DNA from 4 places in the Serratia sp. HNCC26DJ206 genome. Region 3 is predicted to be linked to each of the others. Evidence: predicted binding sites of a transcription regulator. Region 3 holds the regulator's gene; each other region holds the start of a gene.
What was found. Region 3 encodes CRP, which controls carbon source genes, mostly activating them, when cyclic AMP is high. Its sites were predicted from a motif close to ATGTGANNNNNNTCACAT; they were not measured.
Positions count from the first base shown of each region.

Region 1: the regulator CRP is predicted to act here: its motif matches at 3,966-3,983, upstream of msrB (peptide-methionine (R)-S-oxide reductase MsrB).
Region 2: the regulator CRP is predicted to act here: its motif matches at 2,031-2,048, upstream of udp (uridine phosphorylase).
Region 4: the regulator CRP is predicted to act here: its motif matches at 5,899-5,916, upstream of AC2A1E_RS20325 (sugar transporter).

Region 1 covers NZ_JBXUGP010000026.1:72,609-80,739, forward strand. Annotated here, with positions in the region: gene sppA (signal peptide peptidase SppA) at 1-1,217, shown strand, start outside; gene ansA (asparaginase) at 1,300-2,313, shown strand; gene pncA (bifunctional nicotinamidase/pyrazinamidase) at 2,329-2,961, shown strand; gene AC2A1E_RS17675 (YeaC family protein) at 3,092-3,364, opposite strand; gene msrB (peptide-methionine (R)-S-oxide reductase MsrB) at 3,429-3,842, opposite strand; gene gapA (glyceraldehyde-3-phosphate dehydrogenase) at 4,190-5,185, shown strand; gene AC2A1E_RS17690 (D-hexose-6-phosphate mutarotase) at 5,274-6,149, shown strand; gene AC2A1E_RS17695 (MipA/OmpV family protein) at 6,245-7,033, opposite strand; gene yeaG (protein kinase YeaG) at 7,436-8,131, shown strand, end outside.
Region 2 covers NZ_JBXUGP010000008.1:19,322-27,452, reverse strand. Annotated here, with positions in the region: gene AC2A1E_RS06985 (AraC family transcriptional regulator) at 29-826, opposite strand; gene AC2A1E_RS06980 (dienelactone hydrolase family protein) at 891-1,727, opposite strand; gene udp (uridine phosphorylase) at 2,172-2,933, shown strand; gene AC2A1E_RS06970 (tyrosine-protein phosphatase) at 3,084-3,866, shown strand; gene AC2A1E_RS06965 (DedA family protein) at 3,957-4,487, shown strand; gene AC2A1E_RS06960 (histidine phosphatase family protein) at 4,934-5,722, shown strand; gene AC2A1E_RS06955 (OprD family outer membrane porin) at 5,815-7,128, shown strand; gene rmuC (DNA recombination protein RmuC) at 7,256-8,131, shown strand, end outside.
Region 3 covers NZ_JBXUGP010000034.1:32,667-40,797, forward strand. Annotated here, with positions in the region: gene argD (bifunctional acetylornithine/succinyldiaminopimelate transaminase) at 1-1,188, shown strand, start outside; gene AC2A1E_RS20090 (YccS/YhfK family putative transporter) at 1,220-3,295, opposite strand; gene crp (cAMP-activated global transcriptional regulator CRP) at 3,351-3,983, opposite strand; gene AC2A1E_RS20100 (OsmC family protein) at 4,365-4,772, shown strand; gene AC2A1E_RS20105 (LysR substrate-binding domain-containing protein) at 4,775-5,683, opposite strand; gene AC2A1E_RS20110 (phosphoribulokinase) at 5,847-6,716, opposite strand; gene AC2A1E_RS20115 (MFS transporter) at 6,853-8,055, opposite strand; gene AC2A1E_RS20120 (helix-turn-helix domain-containing protein) at 8,127-8,131, shown strand, end outside.
Region 4 covers NZ_JBXUGP010000035.1:24,072-32,202, reverse strand. Annotated here, with positions in the region: gene AC2A1E_RS20340 (fimbria/pilus outer membrane usher protein) at 1-2,487, shown strand, start outside; gene AC2A1E_RS20335 (fimbrial protein) at 2,472-3,863, shown strand; gene AC2A1E_RS20330 (fimbrial biogenesis chaperone) at 3,860-4,591, shown strand; gene AC2A1E_RS20325 (sugar transporter) at 4,653-5,840, opposite strand; gene AC2A1E_RS20320 (hypothetical protein) at 6,059-6,469, opposite strand; tRNA gene AC2A1E_RS20315 (tRNA-Asn) at 6,845-6,920, shown strand; gene AC2A1E_RS20310 (hypothetical protein) at 7,232-7,849, shown strand; gene AC2A1E_RS20305 (MFS transporter) at 7,855-8,131, shown strand, end outside.

The sequences.
Region 1 (8,131 bases), on a different contig from region 3:
CGCTGATCCGCAACGATATGTCTCCAGAAGCCCGCGAGGCCGACAGCCTTTGGGTCGGCGGTCTGTGGCAGAATTACCTGAATACCGTGGCGGCCAACCGCCAACTGACGCCGGAACAACTGTTCCCAGGGGCTGCGGCGATCCTCAGTGGCCTGCAAGCGGCGGGAGGCGACACGGCCAAGTTTGCGCTGGACAGCAAGCAGGTTGATGAGTTGGCATCCCGTACCGTGATTGAAGAGCAACTGGTTAAGGTCTTCGGCTGGGATAAGCAGAACAATAATTTCAATGCGATCAGCATCTACGATTACCAGCCAAAATCAGCGCCGGATCAGGGTGGTGAAATCGCCGTCATCTTCGCTAACGGTGCCATTATGGATGGCCAGCAAACCCCTGGAACCGTGGGCGGTGATAGCACGGCGACGCAACTACGCCAGGCGCGTCTGGATCCCAAAATCAAAGCGGTGGTGTTCCGTGTGAACAGCCCCGGCGGCAGCGTGACTGCCTCTGAGGTGATCCGTTCCGAGCTGGCGGCCGTGCGGGCTGCCGGAAAGCCGGTGGTCGTCTCCATGGGCGGCATGGCCGCTTCCGGTGGTTACTGGGTTTCGACGCCTGCGGATTACATCATCGCCAGCCCGAGCACCCTCACCGGTTCTATCGGCATATTCGGCATCATCAACACCTTTGAGAACACGCTGGACAGCATTGGCGTGCATACCGATGGGGTAGCTACTTCACCGTTGGCCGATCTGGCCGTTACCAAGGCATTGCCCGCCGAGTTCTCGCAGATGATGCAGTTGAACATCGAGAACGGTTATAAGAACTTTATCAACCTGGTGGCTAAAGCACGGAAAATAACGCCGGAACAGGTTGATCAGATCGCTCAGGGCCGCGTCTGGCTTGGTAATGATGCCAAGAAAAATGGCCTGGTCGACCAATTGGGTGACTTTGATGACGCCGTGAAGAAAGCCGCTGAATTGGCCAAACTGCCACAGTGGCAGCTTAACTGGTTCGTGGATAGCCCAAGCTTGGCGGATATGATCCTCAGCCAGTTTGGCGTTTCCATCCATGCGATGTTACCCGCCGCTATCCAATCGATGCTGCCAGCACCGCTGGCTTCCGTCGCTTTAGCGGTGAAAGATCAACCGGGCCTGTTTAATAATCTGAACGATCCACAGCACCGTTATGCTCTCTGCCTAACCTGCGGAGAAGTCCGTTAACGCATTAATCTCTGGCCCGGCATCCGCCGGGCTTTTTTCCCCTATAATTCAGCTCATCTGAAAATCCATTAAGATTTATGCTATGCACAAGAAATCCATTTACGTCGCTTATACCGGTGGGACGATCGGCATGCAACGTTCCGAGCACGGCTATATCCCGGTTTCTGGCCATTTGCAGCGCCAACTGTCACTGATGCCCGAATTCCATCGCCCGGAAATGCCAGACTTCACCATTCATGAATATGCACCGCTGATCGACTCTTCCGATATGACGCCGGAGGACTGGCAACATATCGCTGATGATATTAAACAGCATTACGACCAATATGACGGCTTCGTCATCCTGCACGGCACCGACACCATGGCTTTTACCGCCTCGGCGCTGTCGTTTATGTTGGAGAACCTGGACAAGCCGGTTATTGTGACAGGGTCACAGATTCCATTGGCAGAACTACGCTCCGACGGCCAGACCAACCTGCTGAATGCGCTGTATCTGGCCGCTAATCATCCGGTCAATGAAGTCAGCCTGTTCTTCAATAACAAACTGTTTCGTGGCAATCGCACCACCAAAGCCCATGCTGATGGCTTTGACGCTTTCGCTTCGCCAAACCTGCCGCCATTATTGGAGGCTGGGATCCATATCCGCCGCCAAACCGGTATCGCTTCACCAGTATGTAATGGCGAGTTAAAAGTGCATAACATCACACCGCAACCGATCGGCGTGGTCACCATTTATCCAGGGATTTCCGGGGCGGTGGTGCGTAACTTCTTGCTGCAACCGGTAAAAGCACTGATCCTGCGCTCCTACGGTGTCGGCAATGCGCCACAAAAAGCGGAACTGGTGGATGAATTGCGCGATGCTTCTGCACGTGGCATCGTAGTGGTCAACCTGACTCAGTGCATTTCTGGCCGGGTCAACATGGGGGGATATGCCACTGGCAATGCCCTGGCCCATGCTGGCGTTATCAGCGGCTTTGATATGACGGTAGAAGCTGCTCTGACCAAACTGCATTACCTGCTGAGCCAACCGCTGACGCCAGAAGATATCCGCAGCCAGATGCAACAGGATCTACGTGGTGAACTGACTGCGGGCTAACCCATCGGAGTTGAAATGAAAACTGCCCTGCTGTTGATTGATTTGCAAACCGATTTTTGCCCCGGCGGCGCACTGGCCGTTGCCGAAGGCGATCAAACCATCGCCATTGCCAATCAGGTCATCGAAGCCTGTTTAGCTCGACATGAACTAGTGATTGCCAGCCAGGATTGGCACCCGGCCAATCATCGCAGCTTTGCGGTAAACTCTCATGCCACCGTCGGCACGCTTGGTGAGCTAGAAGGATTACCGCAAGTCTGGTGGCCGGTACACTGCGTTCAAGGCACCCAAGGAGCGGCATTTCATCCGCAACTCCGGCAGCAAGCGCTGACCGCCGTGTTTCGTAAAGGTGAAAACCCGGACATCGACAGCTACAGCGCGTTTTTTGATAACGGCCACCGCACGCAAACAGCTCTCGATAGCTGGCTGAAATCTCAGGGGATCACCCATCTTGCCGTGATGGGCTTGGCGACGGATTATTGTGTGAAATTCAGCGTGCTGGATGCCTTGCATCTGGGCTACCAAACCATGGTGATCACGGAAGGATGCCGCGGCGTCAATTTACAACCGGAAGATAGCCAACAGGCACTGCTAGAAATGCAGCAGGCTGGAGCACAATTAGTGACACTGTCACAATTTATTCAGCGCTGATTAAGCGGGCGATGTTCTGGGAATTATGGTGCCGACACTAATCACCATCTGGCCCAGACGTTAACTGAAATTTCATTACGCTAAAGAGTAAAGCAGCCAGGGCGATGCTGGCATCGCCCTACTTGAGAAGTTATTGCGGTTTCAGTTTGATCAGGGGCTCGGCAGCGAACTGCTGTTTCAGTTCCTGTTTGCTTTTCATCACAATCTGCCCATCGGTCCCAATGCTCATATGTTGCGGATCGGCATTGTGCATCGACTGCCATAGCATTACTGCTTGCAGGCTATTCTCTTTCTGCTCCGGCGTCAGGGCAACACCGTCTGGCCACTTGCCCAACTCCACCGCCTGCATCAACCGCTGGTAAATTTCTGGCGTCATGGCCGAAATCAGATCTTTCACTTCCATCAATGCGTTTCCTCACTCAAAGATGAATAATTAGCTGAATCGATTTTGTTGATCAATTTACTACTTAACCCGCCGTTTTCTCACCATTCTCACCATCGGTGAAACTCAATGACGCTGAGTTAACGCAGTAGCGTTCACCTGTTGGCTGCGGGCCGTCTGGGAACACATGCCCCAGATGTGCATCACAATGACCGCAACGGATCTCGACACGATGCATATTATGCGAGTTATCATCAAGATAAAGAATCGCATCATCAGAAACCGGTTGGTAGAAACTGGGCCATCCGCAACCAGAATCATATTTGCTATCGGAGTAGAACAGCGGTGCATTACAGCACAGGCAATGGTAGACCCCTTCACGCTGGTTGTGCAGCAACTTGCCGGAATACGGTGCCTCTGTGCCACGCTCCTGTGTCACATAGCGTTGGATTTCATTCAGTTCCGTGGCTGGTTGGTTAGGGGTTGTCTCTTTAGCCATTTGTGCGATTCCCGGAATGTGGATAATATCAACGAAAACAATGAGTAATAATAACAAAAAATTAACACCGCTGCAGGCCTTTTTGGCCTAAACTGTACGGCATAAAGGTTACGCCGCAGTCATATGTGATCAAAATCACATATTTTGCACGTATGGACTTTATACTTAGCAGTTTGCCCCCATATCCTTGTGAGGACAAACGTGAATGGAATGTGCAATAAGCGTGCAAAACCAGTTCTGTGGTTTGATTTGCCGCAAGAATTGACACGATTCCGCTTGACGCTTGGTAAGGTTTTTGTAATTTTACAACCAACCTTTTATTCACTAACAAATAGCTGGTGGAATATATGACTATCAAAGTAGGTATCAACGGTTTTGGCCGTATCGGTCGCATTGTTTTCCGTGCTGCTCAGGAACGTTCTGACATCGAAATCGTTGCAATCAACGATCTGTTAGACGCAGAGTACATGGCTTACATGCTGAAGTACGACTCTACCCATGGCCGTTTCAACGGTACTGTAGAAGTTAAAGACGGCCACTTGGTTGTTAACGGTAAAACCATCCGTTGTACCTCAGAAAGAGACCCGGCTAACCTGAAGTGGAACGAAGTCAACGTTGACGTCGTTGCTGAAGCGACTGGTCTGTTCCTGACTGACGAAACTGCACGTAAACACATTACTGCAGGCGCTAAGAAAGTGGTTCTGACTGGCCCATCCAAAGATGACACCCCAATGTTCGTTATGGGCGTGAACCATAAATCTTACGCTGGCCAAGAAATCGTTTCTAACGCTTCTTGCACCACCAACTGCCTGGCACCACTGGCTAAAGTGATCAACGACAAGTTCGGTATCGTTGAAGCACTGATGACCACTGTTCATGCGACTACCGCAACTCAGAAAACCGTTGATGGCCCGTCTCATAAAGACTGGCGCGGCGGCCGCGGCGCAGCTCAGAACATCATCCCTTCTTCTACCGGTGCGGCTAAAGCTGTAGGTAAAGTTATCCCAGAACTGAACGGCAAACTGACCGGTATGGCGTTCCGCGTTCCTACTCCGAACGTGTCTGTGGTTGATCTGACTGCCCGTCTGGCAAAACCCGCTTCTTACAAAGAAATCTGTGCTGCTATCAAAGCCGCTTCTGAAGGCGAGCTGAAAGGCGTGCTGGGCTATACCGAAGATGAAGTGGTTTCTACCGATTTCAACGGCGAAAAACTGACTTCCGTATTCGATGCGAAAGCCGGTATCGCGTTGAGCGACACCTTTGTGAAACTGGTTTCTTGGTACGATAACGAAACGGGTTACTCTAACAAAGTGCTGGACCTGATCTCTCACATCTCCAAATAATATGGCATGATGTGTGTAGTTGATGACGAGGGCGACATTATTGTCGCCCTTTTTACTGGTTTTTTGCGGCGAAAAGAAGGCAATTTACGTGTACGAAAAAATCTTCACCCTACCCGTTACCGAACAAATCACTCCCTTTATCAGCCAGCGACAGCTGGATGAACTGCCGGTCGTGGTAGTTACCCACCCTAAAGTCCATGCCGCCATTACTTTACAGGGTGCACATTTGCTGGCCTGGCAACCCAACGGCGATGAACCGGTGATCTGGCTAAGCGACAATACGCCGTTCAAAGAAGGCATCGCGATCCGCGGCGGCGTTCCGATTTGCTGGCCCTGGTTCGGTACAGCAGGTACACCATCCCATGGTTTCGCACGCAATCAGCCGTGGGTCCTGACGGCCCATGATGAAGACGAAAACGGAGTGATCCTGACCTTCACGCTGCAAGATAACGTACAAACTCGTGCACAATGGCCTCACGCCTTTACGCTAATCGCTCGTTTCAAACTGGGTGAAGAGTGTGAGATTGAATTGGAGTCTCACGGCGACTACCAGGCAACTGCCGCACTGCATACATATTTCGAGATCGGCGATATTGCCCGCGTCAGCGTTGCTGGCCTCGGTGAACACTATATCGATAAAGTGGCACATATCAGCGAAGCTCGTCAGGTGGGGGATCTGGTATTTGTCGGCCAGACCGATCGGGTCTATACCCAACCAGCAACCTGTAGCCTGATCAACGATCCGGTGTTACAACGCACTATTGAAGTAAATCATCAGCATATGAGCGATGTCATTGCTTGGAACCCAGGTGCCGAACTGTCCGCCAAAATGGTAGATATGCCGGATGAGGGGTATAAAACCATGGTTTGTGTGGAAACCGGCCGTGTGACTGCACCGCTGGTTGCTACCGCTGAACAACCTGCCCGCCTGGCGGTAACGTTCCGCAGCCGTAAAAACGGTTAAATTCTGTATCCACATGCACTGCACCGCAATATAGCAAAAGGGGCGGTATCGCCCCTTTTTAGTGCAGCTCATGCACGATTATCGTGCAATTTGGTTCAGAAGCTGTAACTCACTCCTGTCAACAAAATAGCCGTATATGATTTATCGACCATCGGGCTGTCCTTAACTTCGTTAGACAGACTGATGTAACGACCGGTCATAAACGCATTCCAATTTGAATTGAATTTGTAATTCGCCGTCAGTTCCACATAAGGCGCAAAACTATTGCCTGCCGTATAGCTGTTCAGCCCACTACGGCGAGATTCATTGTCACTAATCCCATAGTAATAATCTGTTTGATTCTTACTACTCCACGTCACACCCACGCCCGGCACTAGCGTCCAGTTATCCAGCATAAAACGATGGAGGTAGGTCACATCCCCCAACATACCATTGCTGTTATTCAGCGTATCAGCGGACAATGCCGTACGGATGGTCCCCCACTCTACATTATGTGAATACGCCACCCCGGCCATCAGCGTGCTGCGGCGTCTATCTAAGCGCTTCATGCGTTCATCATCGCTATCGCCAGGCTTAAAATGCTGAGGAAGGTAGTACGCCATAATACTCAGTTGGTTCTGCCGATCGTTCCACAGATAATAACCGGCTGTCAGGCTACGAAAATAGAAATTATCATCTTCATAGTTAATGATTGGTGCTGGATAAACACGGGTTTGATAGCCACGATACGGCTCTGGCGTAACCAGCACACCTGCTCCAAGCGACCAGTTTCCTGCTTGAGCGCTGTGCGCACAAACCATTGCAGAAGCGATAATGGCTAGCGTTTTGAGATGAGATATCTTCACTGGTTTTTTCCATAAATAACAGAGTAAACGATAGGACATAGTTTATGTGAAAATGTAACCGCTTGCTGAATCTTTACAATATAAAATGGCTAAAATCGAATAGCTTAGAACGAAAGCATTAATTATCGATGGCAGAACCATGACATATTCTGCCGCAACCCGCACCAGACAAGGCATTTGGCCAGGCTCAATAACTGAGTCATTGATATGACTTAAAAAAGCTGTTTTTCATGCAGGAAATTTTTCAGTAAGCAACTACGCTTAAATCAGAAGGTGAATTTATCCTGAGCTCAGTGGCAATACAGCGCAACTCGCGATAATAAGCGCACCAAGTTGGCATACGAGTTGCTGTACTCAGATATAACTTCTCTCTTTCGGGAGCCAGAATACAAATACCAGCTCCCTTTAACCTGTGCTAATAACGAAAGGACGGGCATCACCATGAACATATTTGACCACTATCGCCAGCGCTACGAAGCTGCCAAGGACGAAGAGTTCACACTGCAGGAATTTCTTACCATTTGCCGGCAAGATCGCAGTGCATATGCCAATGCGGCGGAACGTCTGCTCATGGCTATCGGTGAACCAGTCATGGTGGACACCGCGCTTGAGTCTCGCATGTCTCGCCTGTTCTCTAACAGAGTGATCGCGCGCTACCCGGCATTTGAGGAATTCTACGGCATGGAAGAAGCTATCGAACAGATAGTCTCCTACCTGAAACACGCCGCTCAAGGCCTCGAAGAGAAGAAACAGATCCTTTACCTGCTGGGCCCGGTGGGCGGCGGTAAGTCATCGCTTGCAGAACGCTTGAAAGCGCTGATGCAACGCGTGCCTATTTATACCCTAAGCGCCAACGGTGAGCGCAGCCCGGTCAACGACCATCCGCTGTGCCTGTTCAACCCGCAGGAAGATGCCAATATTCTGGAAAAAGAATACAACATCCCAACGCGTTATCTCGGCACCATTATGTCGCCGTGGGCAGCGAAGCGCCTGCATGAGTTCGGTGGTGACATCACCAAATTCAAAGTCGTGAAGGTTCGCCCTTCCATACTTGATCAGATTGCCATCGCCAAAACCGAACCGGGCGATGAGAACAACCAGGATATCTCCGCGCTGGTGGGTAAAGTGGATATCCGT
Region 2 (8,131 bases), on a different contig from region 3:
GCGGTGTCTTGAACGAAATTGCAGCCGATTAACGGCGGCGTTTATGGCTGGCATAGATACCGGGAGAAACGCCTAGCGTCCGGCTGAATTGCCGGGTCATATGGCTTTGATCGGCAAAGCCTGCCGCAGCGGCGCTCTCTGCCAGCGGAGTACCCGCGGCAATCAATCGCCGTGCCAGCTGGATGCGGCGTTGGATTTGGTAAGCGTGCGGTGTGATGCCAGTAACGCGCTGGAAGCTGCGTAACAGTTGAAAGCGGTTTATGCCGCAAAGCTGTGCCAGTTCGGCCAGAGTCACCGGGCTGGCGGGGTCATCGTCAAGGCGTTCCCTGGCGAGCCGAATGGGTGGTGTGGTTTCCTGTGGCTCACTGACGTGGAGCAACCGCGCCAGCAGGATCAGCAATGCTTGTTCCTGCTGGAGATTGTTGTGCGGTGCGCCAGTAATGCTATTGAACAGAATACGGAAACTCCCAGCAGCCTTGGTATCGGTAAGCGCCGGGGATGAAAACTCGCGGTAGTGTGCGTTGCCAGCGGCAAGATCGCCGCTGGCGGCGGCTATCACGGCAGGTTCCAGATAGAGCATACGCCATGAACGCGGCTGCTCACCGATCGGGCGGCCATCATGTACCTCACCAGGATTGACGGTGATGATATCGCCGGGCCCGGCTTCCACCTGCCCGCGCCCACTAAGTGATTTCTGCGCCCCATGCTCCATCAGCCCGATGCCAAACTGCGCGTGAAAATGCTTAGGATAGCGGTGACGGGTAGAAGCGATCACGGCTTCGATTCCGGGTACGGAACAAGGCTGCATGCTGAAAGTCGCCGACATCTGAAACACTCTTTGCGGTTTGTATCAGGGAAAGTGAATCAGGGGCAAGGGCTGCCCCTGACAATTATTTCACACCCACCACGCCGTGCTGGATAAACCAACTGAGCATGCGTTGCCAGCCATCGGCAGAGGCTTCGGCGTGATAACTTGGGCGGTAATCGGCATGGAACGCATGGCCCGCCTCGGGATAAACCACGATCTCGGCATCGGCGTTGGCCGCGCGGATCGCTTGGCGCATGCTTTCCACCGTCTCCAGCGGAATGCTGCCATCCTGGCCGCCATACAGGCCAAGCACCGGCGCGGAGAGATGCGTCGCGATATCAACCGGGTGCTTCGGTGAGTTCAGGGTTTTCTCCCCCACCAGTTTGCCATACCAGGCTACGGCGGCCTTCAACTGCGGGTTATGTGCGGCATACAGCCAGGTGATACGCCCGCCCCAGCAGAAACCGGTGATCGCCAGTTTGTTGGCATCGCCACCGTGACGCGTTGCCCAGTGTGCGGTATGGTCCAGGTCCGCCAGCACCTGTTTGTCCGGCACTTTGCTGACCAGATTTTGCAGAAGATCGCCGATTTCGCTGTAATCTCTGGCATCCCCCTGACGGAAATAGAGTTCCGGGGCAATTGCCAGATAGCCCTGTTTCGCCAGGCGGCGACACAGATCCTGAATATGTTCATGCACGCCGAAAATCTCTTGCACTACCAATATCACCGGGAGCGGCCCTGGGTGATCGGCGGGTTTGGCGATATACGCCGGGAGTTCGTCGCCCTGTGAAGGAATAGTGGTTTCCCCGGTATGGATGCCCTGTTCGTCGGTTTGCATCGTCGATGCGGCTGGCGGTGTCACTGCCGGGGCAAATCCCCCCTGAGCCTGCTTTAATGTTATCTCTTGTTCGGTTTTCATTGCGGTCTCCATGCAATTAATAGAGAAAAGCTCGGGAAGGGTTAACTATAGGAAAGATTACCGCGTATTGGCACCTTGTGGAGCACTTTCAGTCAAGCGGGTGAAAAACGGCAAATTATCCGGCGTTATCACATTTTTACTGTTTCTTTATCATGCTATGTCGGATTTTCGCCTGTGTTTTGGTCATCAAAACGCTAGACGTGTTGCGGTGCTTTATCGGCGGCAGAATCGGTGATCAGCTGCAAGGCCAGCCGAGGGGTTATTCGCTAAACTTGTCTGGTCACTCAATGCACCTCGATTAATTTGTGATAAAAATCACAAAATAAATGCAATTTAAATTTCGTTTCTTAAATAATGGTGAATTAATTCACAAAAATAACCGGCGATTTTCAGTAGAGTACCTCTTTGTTCCTCCCAATAAACAGCATCCAAGAGGAGTCTCCTATGTCTCAATCTGACGTTTTCCATCTCGGCCTCACTAAAAACGACTTGCAGGGAGCAACGCTTGCCATCGTCCCCGGCGATCCACAGCGCGTAGAGAAAATTGCCAAGCTGATGGAAAACCCGGTGCACTTGGCATCACATCGCGAATTCACTTCATGGCGTGCAGAGCTGGATGGCAAAGCGATCATCGTTTGTTCCACCGGGATCGGTGGTCCATCGACGTCGATCGCGGTTGAAGAGCTAGCACAGCTGGGCATTCGTACTTTCTTGCGCATCGGCACCACCGGCGCGATCCAAAGCAATATTAATGTGGGTGATGTGCTGGTGACCACGGCGGCAGTGCGGCTCGATGGTGCCAGCCTGCACTTTGCGCCACTGGAGTTCCCGGCAGTGGCCGACTTTGCCTGCACCACGGCGCTGGTGGCAGCGGCCAAAGCCAGCGGTGCGACGACCCATATTGGCGTCACTGCCTCTTCCGATACCTTCTACCCAGGTCAAGAGCGTTACGACACCTATTCCGGCCGGGTGGTCAGCCGTTTCCAAGGTTCGATGGCCGAGTGGCAAGCCATGGGCGTGATGAACTATGAAATGGAATCCGCGACCCTGCTGACCATGTGTGCCAGCCAGGGTCTGCGCGCCGGGATGGTGGCTGGGGTGATCGTCAACCGCACCCAGCAGGAGATCCCTGACGCGGAAACCATGCAGAAAACCGAAAGCCAGGCCGTGCAGATTGTGGTCGAGGCTGCCCGTCACCTGCTGTAGTCCTTGCCAATCTCGGGCCGTTCAACGGCCCGTTTTTCCATCCCGCAGTAATCTGTTACGGTAGAGCCCACTTGCGTCATACTCCCGGCTGCTTTTTCAGGCCGGTATTTGTGATGACATTTCCCCAAGATAATCGCTATGAGGATGTCTATGACCGCTCAGACCCTGCTTCATCCTTCACTGGCACCGCTTGACGGTGGCATCAACTTCCGCGATCTCGGCGGTAACAGCGTGGCCGATGGCCGCCGCATTAAACGTGGGTTGCTGTTCCGTTCCGGCTCACTCGAGCGCTTAAGTGAAAGCGATTGTGCTTTTCTGGCTGGCGTGCCGGTACGTTCGGTGCTTGATTACCGCGATGCTGACGAAGTGCAGGCCAAGCCGGATGTGCTGTGGCAAGGGGCCGATTATCACCATTTTCCGGCGAACCCGCTCAGTAGCGAAGTGAATGCCAACCTGGAAAAGCTCACCAACGAAACTTTGGCCGGGTTCAACGCCCAAGCGTTTATGTTGGAGTTGTACCGCCGCCTGCCGTTTAACAATACGGCCTACCGTCAACTGGCACAGTTGCTGACCACGCCTGAACCCGGGGCGATCGTGCAACATTGTGCGGTGGGTAAAGACCGCACCGGGGTCGGTTCGGCGCTGGTGCTGCTGGCGCTGGGGGCGAATGAGGCTACGGTGGTTGAAGACTATCTGCTGACCGAAACCACGCTGGCGGCTTTCCGCGAGCATATGCTGGAGCAACTCTCCGTTCGTTTGAATACGGCCGCGTTGGCGCAGTTTGCCCATGTGTTGAGTGCGCGTGAAGAGTTCCTGATGACGGCGCTGGGCTGCATTCGCGAGCAATATGGTACTGCCGATCGCTGGTTGGAAAGCGAATATGGGCTGGGGCAAAACCAGCGTGAGCAGTTACAGGCAGTCTATCTGGAATAACAATAGCGGCATGTTTAGCCAGGGTTTAACCAAGGCGGGCTGGCATTGCGTATCCTTGGGGCTGGATTTTTCGCTTAAAGGAGCCTGCTATTGAGTCTCAATGATATTGTCCATTGGGTCAGCGACATCGTGCGGCAGCATGAAGGCTGGGCCATTCCGATTATCTTCTTTCTGGCCTTCGGCGAATCACTGGCCTTTCTGTCGCTGTTATTGCCCGCCACGGTTATTTTGCTGGCGTTGGGGGCGTTGATCGGTGAAAGCGGCATTGCTTTCTGGCCGATTTGGGCCGCTGCCGCTACCGGCGCATTTTTTGGTGACTGGCTCTCCTACTGGGTGGGTTATCACTATCAGGATCGCGTTGCCCATATGTGGCCGCTGTCGCGCAATCCGCAATTGCTGGTGCGTAGTCATGCGTTTTTTGAACGCTGGGGCGTGCTGGGCATCTTCTTTGGCCGCTTCTTTGGCCCGCTGCGCGCGGTGGTGCCGCTGGTGGGGGGGATTTGTGCGATGCCGCAAACCTCTTTCCAGATTGCCAATATTACCTCGGCGATGATTTGGGCATTCGGTATTCTCGCTCCGGGCGTCTATGGCATTAAATGGCTCAGTCAATGGATGGGATAAATCCCTTATACCCGTCATACTTCAAATTGCATGTGCGTTGGCTGCATTCGTTCGCCCCAGTCACATAGTTATCTATGCTCCTGGGGACTCACTCACTTCCTTCCTGCAACTCGAATTATTTAGGGTATATATTGTCACTCCCCTGTTGTTGCAGGGGAGTGACAATATTCCCGCGTTTATTATGAGTTCACTTTAAGTTACTTATTAATTATTGCAGACAGAATGAGAATACGATCACGAATTTGTCTTTAATTTGACTTTTTCACTTCCCTTATTTTTCGAAAATGTTAATTTTTAACCAAGTGGATTGTTACTGTTAATAAACAGGCAAAACCCAAACCTTCTTGACATCAATGTCAGGGGTTTGGGTTTTTTTTTGCCCTGATTATTAGGATTACTCCGCTAATGATTAATTAAATTAACCTATATGAGTCATGGAGTATCAGATGAAAATAAAAACATGGTTATTTGCTTCTCTGCTTTCGCTTTCTTTTGCCACGACATCCAATGTGTTTGCGGCTGCGGACGATAGCGTGACGATTTACTTCGCCCGTCATGGAAAAACCATACTCAATACTTACGATCGCGTTCAAGGGTGGTCAGATTCCCCGCTGACGGCTCCGGGGCTTGAAACCGCCCGCTATCTCGGTGCCGGTTTAAAAGATATTCCGTTCGACCGTTATTACACCAGCGATGCTGGCCGCCAGCGTGAAACCATGCAGGTGATCCTTAAGGAAATGGGTAAGTCAGACGTTAAAGTAACGGAGCTGCCTGATTTACGCGAAATGTTCTTTGGTGGTTTTGAAGGCCTGCCAAACCCTGATATGGCGAACGCCGCTGCCAAGCAGATGGGGATGGCCTCTGGGGCAGCAATGTTCCAACAGGCGGGCGAAGGCAAGCTTGATCTTATTTCGATGGTGAATGCCATTAGCCAAAGCGATGAGAAGAAGGAAGCAGAAAATGCCTTGCAGGTAAAAACACGCATGCAGCGTGCATTGCATACCATTGTGCAGGATGCTTTGAAGGAAGGGGACAGGAATGTGTTGGCTGTTTCTTCCGGGTTATCGATGCTGATGATGGTTTCAGATATGACCGATAATCCGAATAAGAATAAGCCATTGGCTAATGCGGCGGTAGTTAAGGTTACGTATAAAGACGGAAAATATACGATCGCCGATTTGGGTGATATGAGTTATGTCGCCAAAGGAAAGGAAGCGTTAAATAAAGGCCGTTAATTCCTTAGGTATATAAAACAACCAATAAACGCCAGGGTGATAATATCAAATGCCCTGGTAGGGCTTTCCTATGCCAACTCCAGGGAATAATAATGAAAAATTCTGCTTCATGGTGTTTGATTACGATTGCTTTATTTTCAACGGTTGCTCAAGCCGCCGATGAAAGCGTATTTTCTTCGCCTTTTTTCACTGATAGCAAAGCTGAATTATCGCTGAAGAATTACTGGAAATACCTCAAAGAAGACGCCGCCAACCCGACAACGGTGCACAACGCCTGGGGGCAAGGGGTGGCGCTGGGGTATCAGTCTGGTTATCTGGCCGATACTCTCGGGGTGAATGTCGATTACTACAGTGCGGTAAAGCTGGGGGCCAGTGACTATTTCAATTCACGCGGGGTGCTGTACAACAACGGCCCCGGCAACAGCAAAGATAACGCGACCGGCTTTAGCAAATTCGGCCAGCGCTATCTCAAACTGAAGGGGGAGTTTGGCGATGCGGCGCTGAATACGCAGTTCGGCTGGCAGACGCTGCGTAATTATGGCGTGATCTCCAATTCAACCCGGCTTTCACCCACCACTTATCTGGGCTGGTCCGGCGGGGTGGCGAGGGAGGGGTTATCACTGCGCGGGGCCTATGTCGATCGTTCCATGGAACGCAACTCGCCAGACAGCCTGCGCCTGCAAACCAACGATGGCCGTGAGATTAACCATCTGGCTACCGGCGAACTGGGTTATGAAAATAGCCTGTTCAACGGCCAACTGGCTTACGGTGAATCGCAAAATTACCTGCGCCGCCAGATCCTGCGCGTGGCGCTGAAACCCAATAACAACCTCAGCTTGGGCAGCCAGATTTACACCACTCAGGCGTTGGATGATTACAAAGAAATGGCGTTGAGCAGGCGTAATTTCGATCGTAATGCCAACCACTACGCCTTTGATTCCAAATGGCAGGAGAAACTTTGGAGCCTCAAACTCGGTATTGCCCACACCCGGGCACCGAAGGCCGACGGTGAGCTTGGGTTTTATCCACGTCATATGGCGCGAAACTCACGCGGTACCTTTACTTCGATGGCGTATGCCGGTGAAGACTATATGCGGGATGGTGAAACCATGCTGGGGTCTATTGCAGAATACAATATTACGCCTGAATTCAGCGCGGGATTGGGGGGGATTTACGGTCAGTTCAACTACCAGGGGACGACGGTACGTACCGGTGAGGTGAATATCTTCGGCCGTTGGGTTCCATCCCATCCGAAGCTGAAGAACCTGACGGTGTTCGCCATGTTTGGGCCAGGGTGGTCCTACAAGAACGTGAACAAAACACCGATACTGTCCCAAGGGGATTATCTCACGTCGCATTCGCTGGCCGCTGAGTTTATCGCCGAGTATCGCTTCAAACTGTTTTAACTCCGCTTTAATCAGCGCGGTGCTGCAACCGGGTACCGCACCTTCCCGAATAAAAACACGCTGGACATCCATACAGGCTCCCTTTAACGTGGCAGGCAACGCAATGACATAGGTTATAGGGGGCAGGGTGGAGTCCAGTTTAGTTTACGGTATTGGCGGGGTGGCGATCGGTGTGCTGCTGGGTTGGCTGATCGCCAGCTTGCGGCTGCAACAGCACAGTGCCCAGCATGAAACTGACCTGCGCTTGCTGGAACAATCCCTGCAACAGGCGCAGCAGGATACCGCAACCCGTCAGGAAGCACTGCAACGCCACGAGCAACAACTGCGGCAAAATGAGCTGGAATTGCGGCAGTTACATAGCCAGGTGGCTGCCGGGCAGGAGCGTATGCAACAGCTCAATCACTGGCGCAACGAATGCGAGCAGTTGAACCAGGAACTGCGGGCGCAGCGTGAAGTGAACAGCGCCCAGGAAGCGGAACTGCGTGAAGTTACTATTCGCCTGGAAGAAACCCGCATGGCGGCCGAAGAGAAACAGCGGTTGCTGATCAACAGTGAACAACGGCTGACCACTCAATTCGAAAATCTGGCGAATCGCATTTTTGAACACAGCGGCCGCAAGGTAGATGAGCAGAACCAGCAAAGCCTGGATCGCCTGTTGTTACCGCTGCGCGAGCAACTGGACGGTTTCCGCCGTCAGGTGCAAGACAGCTTCGGCCAAGAAGCCCGCGAGCGGCATACGCTGACGCACGAAATCCGTAATCTCCAGCAATTGAATGCGCAGATGGCGCGTGAAGCCCTCAACCTCACCAAAGCGCTGAAAGGCGACAACAAAACCCAGGGCAACTGGGGGGAAGTGGTGTTGAGCCGGGTGCTGGAGGCCTCCGGGCTGCGTGAAGGGCATGAATATGAAACTCAGGTTAACGTGCGGCTGGATCATCAAAGCCGTATGCAGCCCGACGTGGTCGTGCGCTTGCCGCAGGGCAAAGATGTGGTGATTGATGCC
Region 3 (8,131 bases):
ACCTTTGATCAGGTTATCCTACCTATTTATGCACCGGCTCAATTTGTGCCGGTGAAGGGCAAGGGCAGCCGCGTATGGGATCAGCAGGGAAAAGAGTATATCGATTTCTCTGGCGGTATTGCCGTTACCGCGCTGGGGCACTGCCATCCTGCTCTGGTTGCCGCGTTGAAACAGCAGGGTGAAACCCTGTGGCATACCAGTAACGTCTTCACCAATGAACCGGCGCTGCGTTTGGCGACCAAGCTGATCAACGCCACGTTTGCCGATCGGGTGTTCTTCGCCAACTCGGGGGCGGAGGCTAACGAAGCCGCGTTCAAGCTGGCGCGCCATTATGCCATCAGCCGCCACAGCCCTTACAAAACCAAGATTATCGCGTTCAATAACGCTTTCCATGGGCGCACGCTGTTCACGGTTTCCGTCGGCGGCCAGGCGAAATACTCCGACGGTTTTGGGCCAAAACCGGCCGATATCGTGCATGTGCCGTTTAACGATCTGGCGGCGGTGAAAGCGGTGATGGACGATCACACCTGCGCCGTGGTGATGGAGCCGATCCAAGGCGAGGGCGGGATTACCTCCGCAGATGCGGCGTTCCTGCAAGGGGTGCGTGAACTGTGCGACAAACATCAGGCGCTGCTGGTGTTTGATGAGGTGCAAAGCGGCATGGGCCGCAGTGGCAAGCTGTTTACCTATATGCACTACGGCATTACGCCGGACATCCTCACCACCGCTAAAGCGTTGGGCGGCGGCTTTCCGGTGAGCGCAATGCTGACCACGGAAGAGATCGCCTCGGTGATGCATGTGGGCACCCACGGAACGACCTATGGCGGCAACCCGCTGGCCTGTGCGGTAGCCGAAGCGGCGCTGGACGTGATCAATACGCCAGAAGTGTTGAGCGGCATTGAGCAGCGCCATAAGCTGTATGTGCAGGCATTGCAGAAGATTGGTGAGAAGTACTCAGTTTTCAGCGATATTCGCGGCATGGGGTTGCTGATCGGCGCAGAGTTGACGCCGGAGTATCACGGCAAAGCGCGGGACTTCCTGACCGCGGCGGCAGCACGGGGCTTGATGATCCTCAACGCCGGGCCAAACGTGATTCGCTTGGCACCTTCGCTGGTGGTGGAATTGCAGGATATCGAAGAAGGTATGGCGCTGTTCGAATTGGCGGTACAGTATGTGATTAGCGCTTAAGTCATTTGCAGGGGTGTTGGCCCCTGCAACATCAGCCTTCCTGCAGTTTCCGTTTCAGCCAGATACCGTGATGTGGGCGCTGGCGCCAGGCCAGCGACGAAATGGTGTGCATCACGCTCAGGTGCGAAAGAATACGTAGCAGGTGGCGTTCCATCTCGCTTGGCGGCCGATCGTTATGCAGCGTTGGGGGCTGCATAACGATCTTGCTGGTGCTTGGGCCGTCATACTCCAGCCTTTGTTGGCAGCTTTGCAGGGCAATTTCGCAACTTTGCAGATACTCTTTCGCCATCTCTGGCGTTAAGGTGTCGTGCTCGCGCGCCAGAATGGTCAGCGCATTCAGATGCTCAACAATAAACTGGCTGTGCGTGATCCATAAGCGCATATCCGCCAGATAATCTGACTCAAACCCTGGTTCCTGCATCGCCTGATTAAGCGAGGTGAACAGCGCATTATGTGCCTGATTGACCTGCATTCGTGCGTAGGCCAGCGTAGCAGGATCCGCCTCCTGTTCTTGCAGCAGCAGGCGTAATGCCGTTTGATCCTGCTCCAGCGCCTGATGGGCGTTCTTACGCAGCAGACCGCTCTGCCATTGCGGCCACAGCCAGATACTCCCGCCAAACACCAGCACGCAGCCAATCAGCGTATCAAGCAGGCGCGGTACCAGAAAATGGGTGCCGTTAAGCGCCAACAATTGCAGGGTATACACCGCGGTGACGGTAAACCCCATCACCGCCAGCCCATAGTTTTTGCGCAAGATCAGGTAGGCAGCCAGCGTGATCGCCAGCATGATGCTCAGCGTCAGGTGCTCCGGCAGTTGCAGTTGCAAGAGTCCGGCGGCGATCGCTAACCCGGCCAGCGTGCCGAGGGCACGATGTTGGATCCTGACGCGCGTGGCGTTATAGCCGTTCTGGCTGACCAGCATAATGGTCAGCAGGATCCAATAGGGCTTCGGCAGGTTGAAAATCATACCCAGACTGCTACCCACCGCCAGTATGATGCCCAGCCGGGCGGCATTGCGCAGGGCGTTGGACTTCAACGACAGGTAGCTCACCACGGCGGGCCAGAACGGCAACCGCGCCTGGTTGGCCATCAGATCGCGCTGATACAGCGGGCGTTGGCTGCGTAACAGGCGGGCGATGCGGCTGAAGTGGTAAAAACAGAACTGGCCAACCGGGTTCTCGGCATGCTGCGTAGCCACCTTTTCCAGCGCCGCCAGCTCATTCTTCATACTGAAACGCGCTGAACGCCGGTGATAGAGAATATCGTTGGCCACGATGCGCAAACGCCCGGCGATCACTTGAGCGTTGCGGCGGATAATCGCTTCGGCCTGGCTCTGTTCCACCAGTTTTTGCACTTCTTCTGGCTGATGCAGGCTGACGGTAATGTGTTCCTGCAGATCGAGTGCCACCTGGAAAGTGCGTTGCAGGCGTTTTTGCTCTTGGTTATTGGCATGGGGCAGGAAGTTTAACTGCTGATATAACAGGCTGATCAGATCCATCACTTTCTGCTGGCGTTGCAGCAGCGGCGGCAGTGCGGTTTCTGGATCGATGTGCTGGGTCAGCAGCGAATATTTGGCTTCGAAATAGTCTGCCAACTGGATATAGAGCTGGCTCAGGGATTCGCGCATCGGTTGCTCTTTCCACAGTTTGAACCAGAACCAGGTGAACAGCCCGTACCAGGCGGTGCCGACCAGATACAGCAGCGGCGCATGCCAGATCGGCACGTGTCCGGCCATGCTGAGAGAAAAGATGGCAGCGACCAGCGCGGCGGGCAGCAGACGTGCGTGCAGCGGGCTGATTTCACCGCTGACGCCCAGCAACAGCGCCATCGCCAGCATCAGTAAGGGTAACGGGATATGCCACAGCAGCGCCTGTTGCAGCAGCAAACTGCTGAGAGCAAACAGGGAACCGCCAACGGCCAGACGTTTGAAAAAGCGTTTGTGCGGCGTATCCAACCCGGCGATGTTGCAGCAGGCAGGTACCAGAGAGAACAGCAGGCCGAGTTGCAGGTTGCCCATCAGCAGGAAGAAAACCACCGGCAGGCACAGCACCAGCGTTTGCCGCAGTGCATAGTTGACTTCCGGGTGGTAGATCAGGCGCCGCCACATGATGAATGGGGGAAGTTAAAAAAAACGGCGTATCGCTACGCCGTTTCTTCAATAATTAACGCGTGCCGTAAACGACAATAGTTTTGCCGTGGGCAGAAATCAGGTTTTGATCTTCGAGCATTTTCAGAATACGACCGACGGTTTCACGTGAGCAACCGACGATTTGACCAATTTCCTGGCGGGTAATCTTGATTTGCATGCCATCCGGGTGAGTCATGGCGTCGGGCTGTTTTGCCAGGTTCAGCAGGGTTTGTGCAATGCGGCCGGTAACGTCAAGGAAGGCGAGGTTACCCACTTTCTCTGAGGTGATTTGCAGGCGGTTTGCCATCTGCGCAGACAGGCGCATCAGGATATCCGGGTTAACCTGAATCAACTGGCGGAATTTCTTATAGGAAATTTCAGCCACTTCACAGGCTGTTTTCGCTCTAACCCAGGCACTGCGCTCCTGGCCTTCTTCAAATAATCCAAGCTCGCCGATGAAATCCCCCTGGTTGAGGTAGGACAGAATCATCTCTTTGCCTTCTTCATCCTTGATCAGCACCGCCACGGAGCCTTTCACGATGTAGTAGAGCGTTTCGGCCTTTTCACCTTGGTGAATCAGCGTACTCTTTGATGGATATTTGTGGATATGGCAATGAGACAGGAACCATTCGAGAGTCGGGTCTGTTTGCGGTTTGCCGAGAACCATTCGCTGTTATCCTCTGTTGTTATCGCTGCCTTGTATCACAGGGGTCAGAGTTCCCTGTAAAACGTGCTTATAGCCCGGTGTTTTATAGAGTGGCTATCAACAGGTTTTGAGGCATGTTATAGAAATACGCTTGTACCCTAGCATATTAACTTGCGCCAAGTGCTGCAAGCTACATTCTGTTAACATACCAATATAGGGTCCTTTCCTCGGACATTCCCTGAAATCGGTGACCTGGAAAGAGTTCTTGCGGCTCTGTTTGTAGCACAGAGTGAGGCGGGTGTCTTGTGTTGTCTCGCTTCAGTATGATTAGCATCAGGTTCCGTTGCCAGTTTCTATGCGAAAGCGTACCCTGATTTTGAGAAATTAACTGGAGTGTACAAAATGCAGGCAAGAGTTAAGTGGGTAGAAGGACTGACATTCTTGGGCGAGTCTGCGTCCGGCCATCAGGTATTAATGGACGGTAACGCGGGCGATAAAGCGCCAAGCCCGATGGAAATGGTCTTAATGTCGGTTGGCGGTTGTAGCGCCATTGATGTGATGTCGATTCTACTGAAGGGCCGTAACGATGTCCGTGACTGCGAGGTAAAACTGACCTCGGAGCGCCGTGAAGAAGCACCGCGTCTGTTTACCCATATCAACCTGCATTTTATCGTCACCGGCAAAGGGCTGAGCGACAAGATTGTTGAGCGTGCGGTTAACCTGTCTGCCGAGAAGTATTGCTCGGTCTCGCTGATGCTGAGCAAAGCTGCCAGCGTCACCCACAGCTTTGAAATCTGTGAAGTGGCCTGAAGCTACCAGCGGTAACTGTGGCAGTGGTTGCTCAATAAATGCAGAAATCGCCGCGCCGTGATGGTTAGCGGCGATTTTTGTAAGTGCAGCACACAGTACTGCGCCTGCGGCAGGTTGTCGATCGGCAACGTCACCAGTTTTTGCTGCAAATGGAAAGGCGTGTTCATCGCCCGCGCAACAATGGTCAAATAATCCGCCTCCAACACCATATTCAATCCACATACCGCCGAATCTGAACGAATGGGCTTATTGGTTAATTGCTGATAAAAGCTGCCGAGCACCGTTTGCAGTTGCTGGTAATAACCCATGTCGGTTTCTGGCAGCAGCCATTTGGCTCCGTGCAGTTGATCCAGTGATGTTGCCTGTGCCAGAGGGTGTCCTCGGCGCGCAATAATGCAAAACGGGGCTTTGAACAGCGGGGTACAGATCAAGTCTTGCAATGGCATGTCCGGGATCACCGTGCCGATGGCCAAATCCAACAGGCCCGTGTGCAACGCTGGCAACAGCGTGGAGATCTGTGCCTCACGGATCAGCAGATTGGCCTGCGGGGCGGAGGCCTTGAAGAGATCGACCAGTTCTGGGAGTACCGTCACGGCCAGTAGCGAGGAACAACCGATCGCCACGCTGCCCTGCGAATGCTGGTTCAACTGTTGGATCTCCTCGGTGGCGCGCTGTAATTCCTCAATCACTAATTGCATTCGCACAGCAAAAGTATGGCCGGTTTCGGTCAGCGTCATCCCCTTGCTGCTGCGCACGATCAACTGGGTTTTCAGCGTCTGTTCCAGTTCTTGGATAGAGCGGCTGACCGCCGGTTGAGACTGTGCCAAGGCGCGCGCAGCGCCACGAATACTGCCGCAGCGTATCACTTGCTGAAAGGCTTTTAGCTGCTGCAACTTTGGTAATTGGCGCATTTATGCCCCTCCTTCATCGCTTAAAACGATAATTTCACTTTGCCCACAGAAGGAATATCGGCGATGAGAAATCATTCATTAATGATTTTTTGTCGTTGGTGAGGGAGTGGCTGGTGCAGGATGACAGAGGGGGAAGCGCGGTGATTGGCCGCGCCCAAAAGAGTTATTCGATTTTTTTGCCTTCGAGCAGCCGTTGCACCAACGGTGCCATGATCAGCTCCATCGCCAGCCCCATTTTGCCGCCCGGCACCACCAGCGTATTGATGTGCGAGATAAACGAGCCTTGCAGCATGGCCAGCAGATAAGGGTAATCAATCTGATCCAGGCCGCGGAAGTGGATCACCACAAAGCTTTCATCCAGCGAGGGGATGGCTTTGGCGGCAAACGGATTGGAGGTATCGACCGTCGGTACCCGTTGGAAGTTGATATGGGTACGCGAGAACTGCGGTGTGATGTAGCTGATGTAATCTTCCATCGAACGTACGACGGAGTCCATCACCGCTTCACGCGAATGGCCGCGCTCGCCGGTATCGCGGACCAATTTCTGGATCCATTCCAGGTTGACGATCGGCACCACACCCACCAGCAGATCGACATGCTTGGCGACATCGACCTTATCGGCAACCACGCCGCCGTGCAGCCCTTCGTAGAACAACACATCGGTGGGGGCTGGCAGCGGCTCCCACGGCGTGAAGGTGCCCGGTACCTGATCGTAGGGTACGGCTTCATCGTAGGTGTGCAGATATTTGCGCGAGCGACCAGTGCCATTTTCGCCGTACTGGATAAAGCTTTGTTCCAGCAGGCCGAAGTTATTGGCTTCTGGGCCAAAATAGCTGATATGGCGGCCAAGATCGCGCGCCTTACGGATAGCCGCATCCATTTCCGGCCGGGTGAAGTTATGGAAACTGTCCCCTTCCAACTGGGCGGCGCGAATATTCAACTGCTGGAAAATCTTGCGAAACGCCAGGCTGGTGGTGGTGGTACCGGCACCGCTGGAGCCGGTCACCGCAATGACGGGATGTTTGGCAGACATAAGCGGAAAACTCCATTAAGTGTGCGAGGTAGACTTCAAGCTGCATGACGAGTATAGAAAACTTCGATTCGTCCTCGACGAAATATACCCCTATTTGTTGCGGTTGCAGATACCCAGTTTGCCATTAAGGCCAATTTCAAATAGAGGGGCGCAGGAATTTGCGGCCCCCGGCGATGCCTGCAACGATGACCATCGCACCAAGAAGCAGCGAGAGGCTAGAAAATGTTTCATCATATCCGAATGCGGAAATCAACGGGGTGCTGAACAAAGGGGAAAGGAACTGACCAAGAAATATTGATGTGGTCAAGACTCCCCCAGCGAAGCCTCTGCGCCGTTCTGGCACCAGGCCAAGCGCAATGGCGACGAAATTCGGCGAAACCGTGGCATAACCTGCACCGATTGCCGCTGTGCCGGCAAAGATGAGCCAGGGGGTTCCCCCAGTGCTGATGAGCGTAAACCCAAGGGCCATCATGGCATAGCCCAAGGCGTAATTGCCAAAAAAGCCGATCGCACGTTTCATCCGGGCATAGAACAAGGCTGTACAGCCACCCGTCAGCGTTAATACGCCCAAAGCCGAGCCGGTCATCACGGCGCTGTTGTCACCTTGTGCATTGAAGAAAAAGGGCAACTGCGTCGGCATAACAAAGAAGATCATGTTGGTCATCATTTGCAAACACGCTAACGCTAAAACGAGAGGTTTCCATGCGGGAGCCCCGTTATCCCCGGATATTTTGGCGCGTGGGGTGGGTCTGGCTGGCTCGGTAATGGCCACCCACATCAGCGGCAGGAAAAGGGCCGCCAGGCCGTAGATCGCGAAGGGCAGCCGGGGCGAGATGGCTGCCGCGTATCCCGCCAGAGAGATAAACAGAAAACCGCCGAAGTTTCGTGCCGATACCTGTAATCCCACAAAGTCGCTGCGTTGGCCGTCGGTGAAGTAGTCACCGATCAGGGCCGTTCCCGCTGTCATGATGATCGCCACGGCGACGCCCAGCGCCAGGCGGCTGGCAAAAATCGCAGGCAGGCTTGGAAGATAGAGACCGGCGCTACCTGTGATAACGAACAGGATCACGCCGACCAGCAGCATCCAGCGTCGCCCAAAACGGTCAGCGAAAATACCCGCCAGCGGGGCGCATAGCACCACGCTCAGGGAGGGGGCAGGCACCAGCAGGCGCGTCAACATGCCCGCGTTTGGGGTGTCTGAAAAGGCGGCCTCAAGCCCTGCCAGCGCAGGGCTGATCGTTGCATTCGCCATCACGGTTAAACTTGCCGCCATCAAAAGAGCGATGGCTCTTGGATCTCGCCAGACGGCTGTTTTGAGATGGGCCGGATCTTGTTTCATGCTCTGTATTCCTATTGCAAGAGTTTGTGTGTTGATGCATCTTACAAACTCAAGTCAACTTGAGGTCAAGCATGAA
Region 4 (8,131 bases), on a different contig from region 3:
CAAGCCTTCGCAGCCACCAACAACAACCAGTTTGAATTCGATGACAGTATGTTGGTAGGCAGTGCCAAAGAACAGAAGAACATCGCCCGTTTTAACCAGGCTAACACCATTGAGCCCGGAACTTATCAGGTTGATATCTTCGTCAACGGTGATTTCTTTACCCGAAAGTCCCTGCTGTTCGCCGCTGGGGAGCAAGGTCAGGTCTCAGCCTGTCTGTCAGCGGATATGCTGCTTGATGCGGGCATTTTACCTAGCGCAATCAAAGCCAAAGCTGAGAATGTGCCCAATTGCTTGAATCTGGAGCAACAGGTCGATGGCGCATCCAGCCGTTTTGATTTTGCACGCCTGCGTCTCGATCTTTCCGTGCCACAACTGTTGATGAAGCGTGAAGCACGCGGTGCAGTACCGGTCAACGATTTATCCGCCGGAGAAACCGTCGCGTTTAGCAATTACGACACCAACTATTACCGGACACAAGCTTCCGGCAATACGACAGACTCCACTTATCTGGGTCTGAACTCGGGTATCAACCTTGGTCTGTGGCAATTCCGCCAGCAATCGAGCTTTACGCGTTATAACAGCGATAAAGGCACAAGCAGCAGCCAGTGGAACTCGATACGCACCTACGTACAGCGCCCACTGCCGTCAATCAGAGGGCAATTGACGCTGGGCGAAAGCTTCACCTCGGGCAACCTGTTCAGCAGCCTGGGCTTTCGCGGTATTTTGTTTGAAACCGACGATCGTATGCTGCCGGAATCACAACGTGGCTATGCGCCGACCATTCGCGGCGTGGCATCTACCACGGCGAAAGTCAGCGTGCGCCAGTCAGGGGTGCAGATTTATCAGACCACCGTCGCACCCGGCGCGTTCATCATTGATGACCTGTATCCGACCAGTTTCCAAGGTGACCTGGTGGTGGAAGTACAGGAAGCCGATGGCCGCATTTCTTCCTTTACGGTGCCGTTCTCTGCCGTCCCAGACTCGATGCGACCAGGGCATTCTAACCTGAGCATCGCTGCCGGGCAGGTCCGCAACATCGGTAACAGCAATGCGACATTTGCCGATTTGACCTATCAGGCCGGTTTGACCAACGCCATTACCACCAATTCAGGTATCCGTGTCTCTGACGGCTACCAGGCATTACTCGGTGGGGCCGTGTTTAGCAGTCAGCTTGGTGCGGTGGGCGTCAATGCCGTGTATTCGCGGGCAGACATGTGGGGCAAGACCCTGGATGGTTGGCGCCTGGGTACAACCTACAGCCGCACCTTTATTCCGACCTCTACCACGCTGGCGCTGGCCGGGTATCGCTACTCGACTCAGGGCTATCGCGACTTGAACGACGTCCTGGGATTACGCAATGCGTATGAAAACAACAACGTCTGGTCATCCAGCACCTATCAGCAGAGCAATCAGTTTGTCGCTACGGTGAGCCAAAGCTTAGGGGAATACGGCCAGATCTATTTCTCCGGCTCCACCAGCACTTACCGCGGAAACCGTGGACGTGATACCCAGTATCAGATGGCCTATTCGCACAGTTTTAACAATATCAGCTATAACCTGTCGCTCAGCCGCCAGCAAACCGGCAGTACACGCTATGGTGTGCAGTCAGCGGGAGATGCGGCCAACGGCAGCACGCAGAATATTGTTATGTTCTCGGTTTCCATCCCGCTGGGCGTAGGCTCACGCTCGCCGATCCTGTCGTCAGGTATCAGCCACTCCACCGGTGCTAACGGCAATACTAACTACCAAAGCGCATTGGCCGGGACTCTCGGGGAAGATCAGAGCCTAAGCTATACTGTTAATGGTGCTTTCGACTCTGGCGGTACCGGAGCCAGTTTCGGTACCAACCTGACCAAACAGATGTCTGTAGCTACCTTCGGTGGCAGCTTCTCACAGGGCAAAAATTATACTCAAGGTGGCGCCAGCGCCCGTGGTGCTGCGGTATTGCATAGCGGTGGTGTGACGTTCGGCCCTTATCTGGGCGATACCTTTGGGCTGGTTGAAGCGGATGGGGTAAAAGGTGCTGATGTGATTAACGGCATGGGTGCAAAGATCAATAGCTCCGGTTATGCCATTGTCCCTTCTCTGGTGCCCTATCGTTATAACGATATCGGCCTCGACGCCAAAGGGATTGAGAACGCCAGTGCCGAACTCACCGAGAACCAGCAGCGCGTAGCGCCATATGCTGGCTCGGTAGTCAAAGTCCACTTCAAAACGCTGGAAGGTTATGCCTTGCTGATCAAACTGTTGGGCGCACAAAGTGGCAACTTACCGCTGGGCAGCAACGTGTATGACAGCAATAATGCCGTTATCGGCCTGGTGGGCCAAGGCAACCAGATTTATGCCCGCGCTTCAGGCAAGCAAGGAACATTGCAGGTCAAGTGGGGCGAGTCTGCCAGCGAGCAATGCACCCTGAATTACGATTTACGCGGTCAGGACATGTCACAGTCACTGTATCGTCTGGAGTTACCATGCAACAGCCACTGACGCTCAAAGCAAAACGTGAGATAACAACTATGCGCAAAACCTTTTCTGCTGCATTGCTGACGCTGGCGGGCATCACGCTGGCAACGCCGAGTTGGGCAGAGTGTTACAAAATCACGGCCATCAACAATACGTCAAGCTCACCTTATTATACCGAAGCGGGCAAAGGCACGGCAGCCAATTGGGACGGTTCCATTGATGCGGCAGGTTCTTTGGGTACCTTACAGACCGTTATCAATGTCAACAGCAGCACCTTTCAGCCGAATGGCACATTGATTGCCAGCGGTATCGTTGACTTCCTACAATCTGGGGCTCAAACATACAATTCAGATCAAATCCTATTCCGCTGCACCGCCAGCGAAGCTGGAAAGCTGTACGAGTACTATGCCACCAACGGAGACTCAACCTACGCAGGCTATGTAGAGGTAGGCTCTGCCTATGGCTTACCAGAGTCTTATCAAACTATTATCGATGGCGTAGCCCTGAGAGCGACTAATCTGGTTACTGGCGAATATTATTCTCGTTACTGGAAAGCGCGCCTCTTGACCAACCTGGATACGGACTCACAAGGGTGGATACTGGTTAAGGCCAAAAACTTTAGCAATACCAAAGTAGAGCTATTTCGCCTGAGTAACTCCGTAGGCTCAGCCACTACCGGCGTTGTCAATTGGACACAACCCAACACTTATATCGCTTTTAAGGGGGGAACCCTCTCCTCCAATCTAAGCATTGGCGCAGACTCCTTATCAATATATGGTGGTTGGTACGCTTATTGGCCGGGCGCGGTCAACCTGCATAACCGTATTTATGTCCGCCGGGCGGCGAGCTGTTCGGTCACTAACGTGACCCCTACGGTTGTTTTCCCGCTTATTACGGTAGCGGAACTGAAATCCGGCGTGACACGCCAGATGCCGATAACGATTCAGTTTGCCTGCCAGACCGGGGCCCCTGCCAATGCTGGCCTAGTGGCATTGGCTAGCGGAGTGGCTGCCAACCAGACAGCAATGGGGATTTTGGTACAACCCGCCAACGCGGCGGCAGCTGTATCCGCTGGCTTTGGTACCGCCGGTTCAGGCGTCAGCTATCTTTTATCCGATGGCTATGGCACCGATCCCAACGTCGCCAGCGGCGTAGGCATTCAGATTTCACGTACCAACGGCACGGTATTGAATCTGCTCAGTACGCTGAGTGGCTCGGTGCTGGGGGGCAACAATGCGGGCTGGTACCCGGTATTGACGGATGCAACCGCTGGGGGTGTCGTCAATGGCGTAACCACCTATACTAAAAACCTTAATGCCACGCTGAAAGCCTTACCAGGCAAAACGGTTACCGCGGGCAAAGTGAGCGCGACAGCTCAGGTTATTATTCAGGTGCAATGATGCGAAAATTAACCGGATTATGTATTGCAGGCGCGCTGTTGTTCAGCAGTTGGGCACAGGCAGGCGTGATTATTGAATCATCGCGCGTGGTGTTTTCCGCTGCCGATCGCGAACGGTCACTGCTGTTGTCGAACGGCAATCCTTATCCGGTAATTGTGCAGACCTGGATTGATAATGGAGCCCCGGAAGGGACACCGGAAACAGCAGGAGACGTCCCGGTGTTGCCACTGCCGGGGCTTTTCCGGCTAGAGCCGGGAGAAAGGAAAAACCTGCGCCTGCTAGCCACTCAGATACAGCAACCACAGGATCGTGAATCCCTTTACTGGCTGAATGTCTACGAGATCCCCCCCACTGATGCCAACTTACCGCCTGGTGTTTCTGCGGTAAAAGTGGCAGTACGCCTGCAATTGAAGATGTTTTATCGGCCGCAGAACCTGAAGCCGAATGTCGAGAAACTGACAGAACAGCAGCAGTTCAGCCTGATCAGACTGCCTGGTATGCTGAAACTTAAAGTCGAAAACACCTCACCCTATTACGCTACCTTCAGTGCAGCCAGCCTTACGGGTGGTGGTAAATCATATCCGGCAGGCATTGGTATGCTGGCCCCTTTCTCCAGCAAGACGCTGGAACTCAGTGGCGAAGCGAACTGGCAACCGGACAGTATCCGTTATATTTTGATCAATGATGATGGTAACGGTGTTGAAGGCAAAAAATCCCTTAAGCGGTAACTAACAACCCAAGGCTCGAGAGTTTCAAGGCAGGAAACTGGCCCTGTGGGGCCAATTCTTATCAAACCCGCTGCTGCTGCAAACGTTCGCTGCGGTAAAAACTCAGCACGCACCAGCCCAGAGCGATCAGCGCCAGCGGCGCGCCGACAAAACCAATATTCGACATCCCCAGATGCAGGCTGACCTGGTTACCCAGCAGCGCACCTGCGCCGATACCAAAATTATACAGGCCGGAGTAGATCGACATGGCGACATCGGTAGCATCCGGTGCCAGGCGCAATACGTTGGCCTGCATCGAGAGGCCAATCGCCATAATCGCCATGCCCCACACCACGCACAACAGCGTCAACGCCGTTTCACTCCCCGAAGCGGGCAACAGCAGCAACAGGCTGATGGCCAACAACCCAATCGCGCCAATAAAGAAACCCGAGGGAAAGCGTTCGCTGTAGCGGCTAAACAGCAGGCTGCCGAGAATACCGGCCGCCCCGAACAGCAACAACATCAGCGTGGTAAAGTTTGCCGTCAGCGCCGCCACGTTCTGAATAAAGGGTTCGATATAGCTGTAGGCGGTGAAATGTGCCGTCACCACAATAATGGTCAACATAAACAGGCTGACTAACGCAGGGCGTTTGAACAGCACTGGCACGCTGGAAAGTGAACCGGAATGCTCGCTTTTCAGCTCTGGCAGCAAACGCCACAACATCAGCAGCGCCAGAGTGGCGCAAATGGCAATACCGATAAAGGTCATGCGCCAACCAAGCAGTTGCCCCACCACTCGGCCTAACGGCAGCCCGAGCACCATCGCCAACGCAGTGCCCCCTGCCAGCATGCTCAACGCCTGCGCTTTTTTGCCCGCAGGAGCAACGCGGATCGCCAACGACGCGGTGATCGACCAGAACACCGAGTGCGCCAGCGCCACACCGGCACGAGAGATAACTAACGTGGTGAAGTTCCACGCCACTGCGGTGAGCACGTGGCTGGCAATAAACAGGACAAATACCCCGATCAGCAGTTTGCGCCGTTCAATTTTGCTGGTCAGCAGCATACAAATCAGCGATGCGGTGGCAACGATCCAAGCATAAATAGTGATGATCAGGCCAACCTGTTCGGTTTGCATCTCAAAACTCTGGGCAATGTCACTCAATAATCCGACCGGGATAAATTCGGTAGTATTGAAGATAAATGCTGAAACGGCGAGAACAACCACGCGCATCCAGGCGGTTGAGCGGGAAGGACTGACTTCTTCCATTACGATGATCCATAGCAGGGGCAGGCAATAGCGCTATGTTAGCCAACCAGCAATAAAAATGCGATATAGATCACATTTTATTTCGCTGTTTTTTTCAACAGCATCGCCACTGGCGACGGCAGGGATAAAAACAAAAACGCTCCCAAATGAGAGCGTTTCTACTGTAAAAACACGTATACCAAGAAATCTTGAATACGAGTTGCTCCTAAAGAGAAGCTTTACGAACCAACAACACGCTGAACCAGTGCTTTGGTCAGATCGGTTCTGATCTGATTGCAGGTTTTTGAAATACGGAATTTATAAGCGGCATCCATGATTTGATGGATATCGGTGCTTACGTTGTCACGAACCCGCATATACAGCTTAGCTTCCGACAGAATATGGTTCAATTCAATGCTGCGAGTCTGGTACATCTCTTGATTGACCTGCTGCAACGCATTCAGCTCTTTCATGCATGAACCGACCAATGTCTCTGTGCTTTCAGAAATTACAGGCTGTGCCACCGGTTGAGTCACAGCGGCCGGGCGCGGCGTTGCCACAGGGGCTGTGTTGGCTTTAGGGCGCTGATTCATATTCTGGCACCCTGCCATCAACACACACACTGCGGCTACCGCGATTGTTTTTTTCATTACTGGGAAACTCCGGGAAACAAAGGAACGGTGTGGTTTACCGCCATAAAAATGACTTTGCGTAGCATAGAGTAACAGGCATAACCCTGACAAGGCCCGCAAAGGTCACAATAGCCTTATCATCACAGAACATCTTCCAGAATAGCATAGAATAATCTTAAAAATAATCCATGCGGAACATAAAGAATAGTAACATCGAATTGATAAATATCATTACCTTAAAAGGTTAGTAGGCTACTTTTACTGCCCTTAACCAAGAAAAAGTGCTGAAAAACAATCCAGGATGCTCAATCCGCCAACAAACACTCTTTTTTCTCACTTTAGTGCTTTGACAAACCCACAGCCCGCCGTTATCATGCGCCCCGTTCACACGATTCCTCTGTAGTTCAGTCGGTAGAACGGCGGACTGTTAATCCGTATGTCACTGGTTCGAGTCCAGTCAGAGGAGCCAAATTTTAAAAACCCCGCTTAGGCAACTAAGCGGGGTTTTTGCGTTTCATGGCGCTGACACTTGGGATTTTAAGTGCCGTCATAACAAAAAAACAAGTGTAATAGCTCACAAAATCAGGACACTAACAGCTGACCTGTTCCCTCATTTCAGTCTACCCCAGATTAGTCAAAGTCCATTTCATGAAGAGGAAAAACAATGAGGAGTAGAGCATTACATAACGCAAAGAGCCCGCTTTTCCAACGACTTTAACCGAGCGTTGGCTTTGCTAGGGCATCATTGTCAATCAAAACGGCACCAGCACGAGGCACGATTTGCCCACCGCTTTTCGTGACGTCTGTTACTGTCCGCAGCGCCAGTGCTGCTATCTAGCCAGCGAAAACGGCACCGTCTACCAATATCACCACGGTCAGATCACCACTCTTCATCAGGGGGACGAGCCGATTTGGTCACTGGGCATCTCGCCAAATGGCGCTACGCTGGCTTTTGCGGAACGTCTGGGCAAAATCTATTTATATGACCTGGAGCACAATCGAGTCATTGAAACCACCGACTGTCGCTTGCCAAAACGCCTCAAGTGGTTTGATAACCAGACGCTCTATATTTCTTACAGTGGTTCTATTCATAAAATCTTCTTTGATGAACAGTGGCAACACCATGTTGAGTTTATCAGCCCTAATGACAACACGGTGGAGGACTTTGTTTTCATCGATGACTATATCGTTTTCATCACTTACAACCGCAGAATTTGGCTCTATGACCGTTTGTCCGCGACTCAGTTAGACAGCGTCTATAACAGCGAGGACTATATGAAAAACATTATACATATCAACGACAATATATTTGCGACTTTAGGTCGCTCAGGCTATCTTCAACAATACGAACTACATAATGAGCAGATAAAACCCGGCACACAGTTGAAAATGGTGTAATACTCATGAACTTGTCGCAAAATACTTGCTTAACCTTACTGGTAGCATCCAATTTCTTCTCCTCGGTCGCCGTAAGCATAGGGATGTATATCATCCCTTGGTATATAAGTAATGAAGGTGGGCAACCCAGACTATTGGCGATAATGGCTACAATATCTTCCTTGATGCTTATATTCTTCACGCCATGGTTCGGCATGCTGGTCGACAAATTCAATAGGAAAAATCTACTCACGGTGCTCAATGTCATCATTTGTATCGCTTTCATCCTGGCTATTTGCAGCC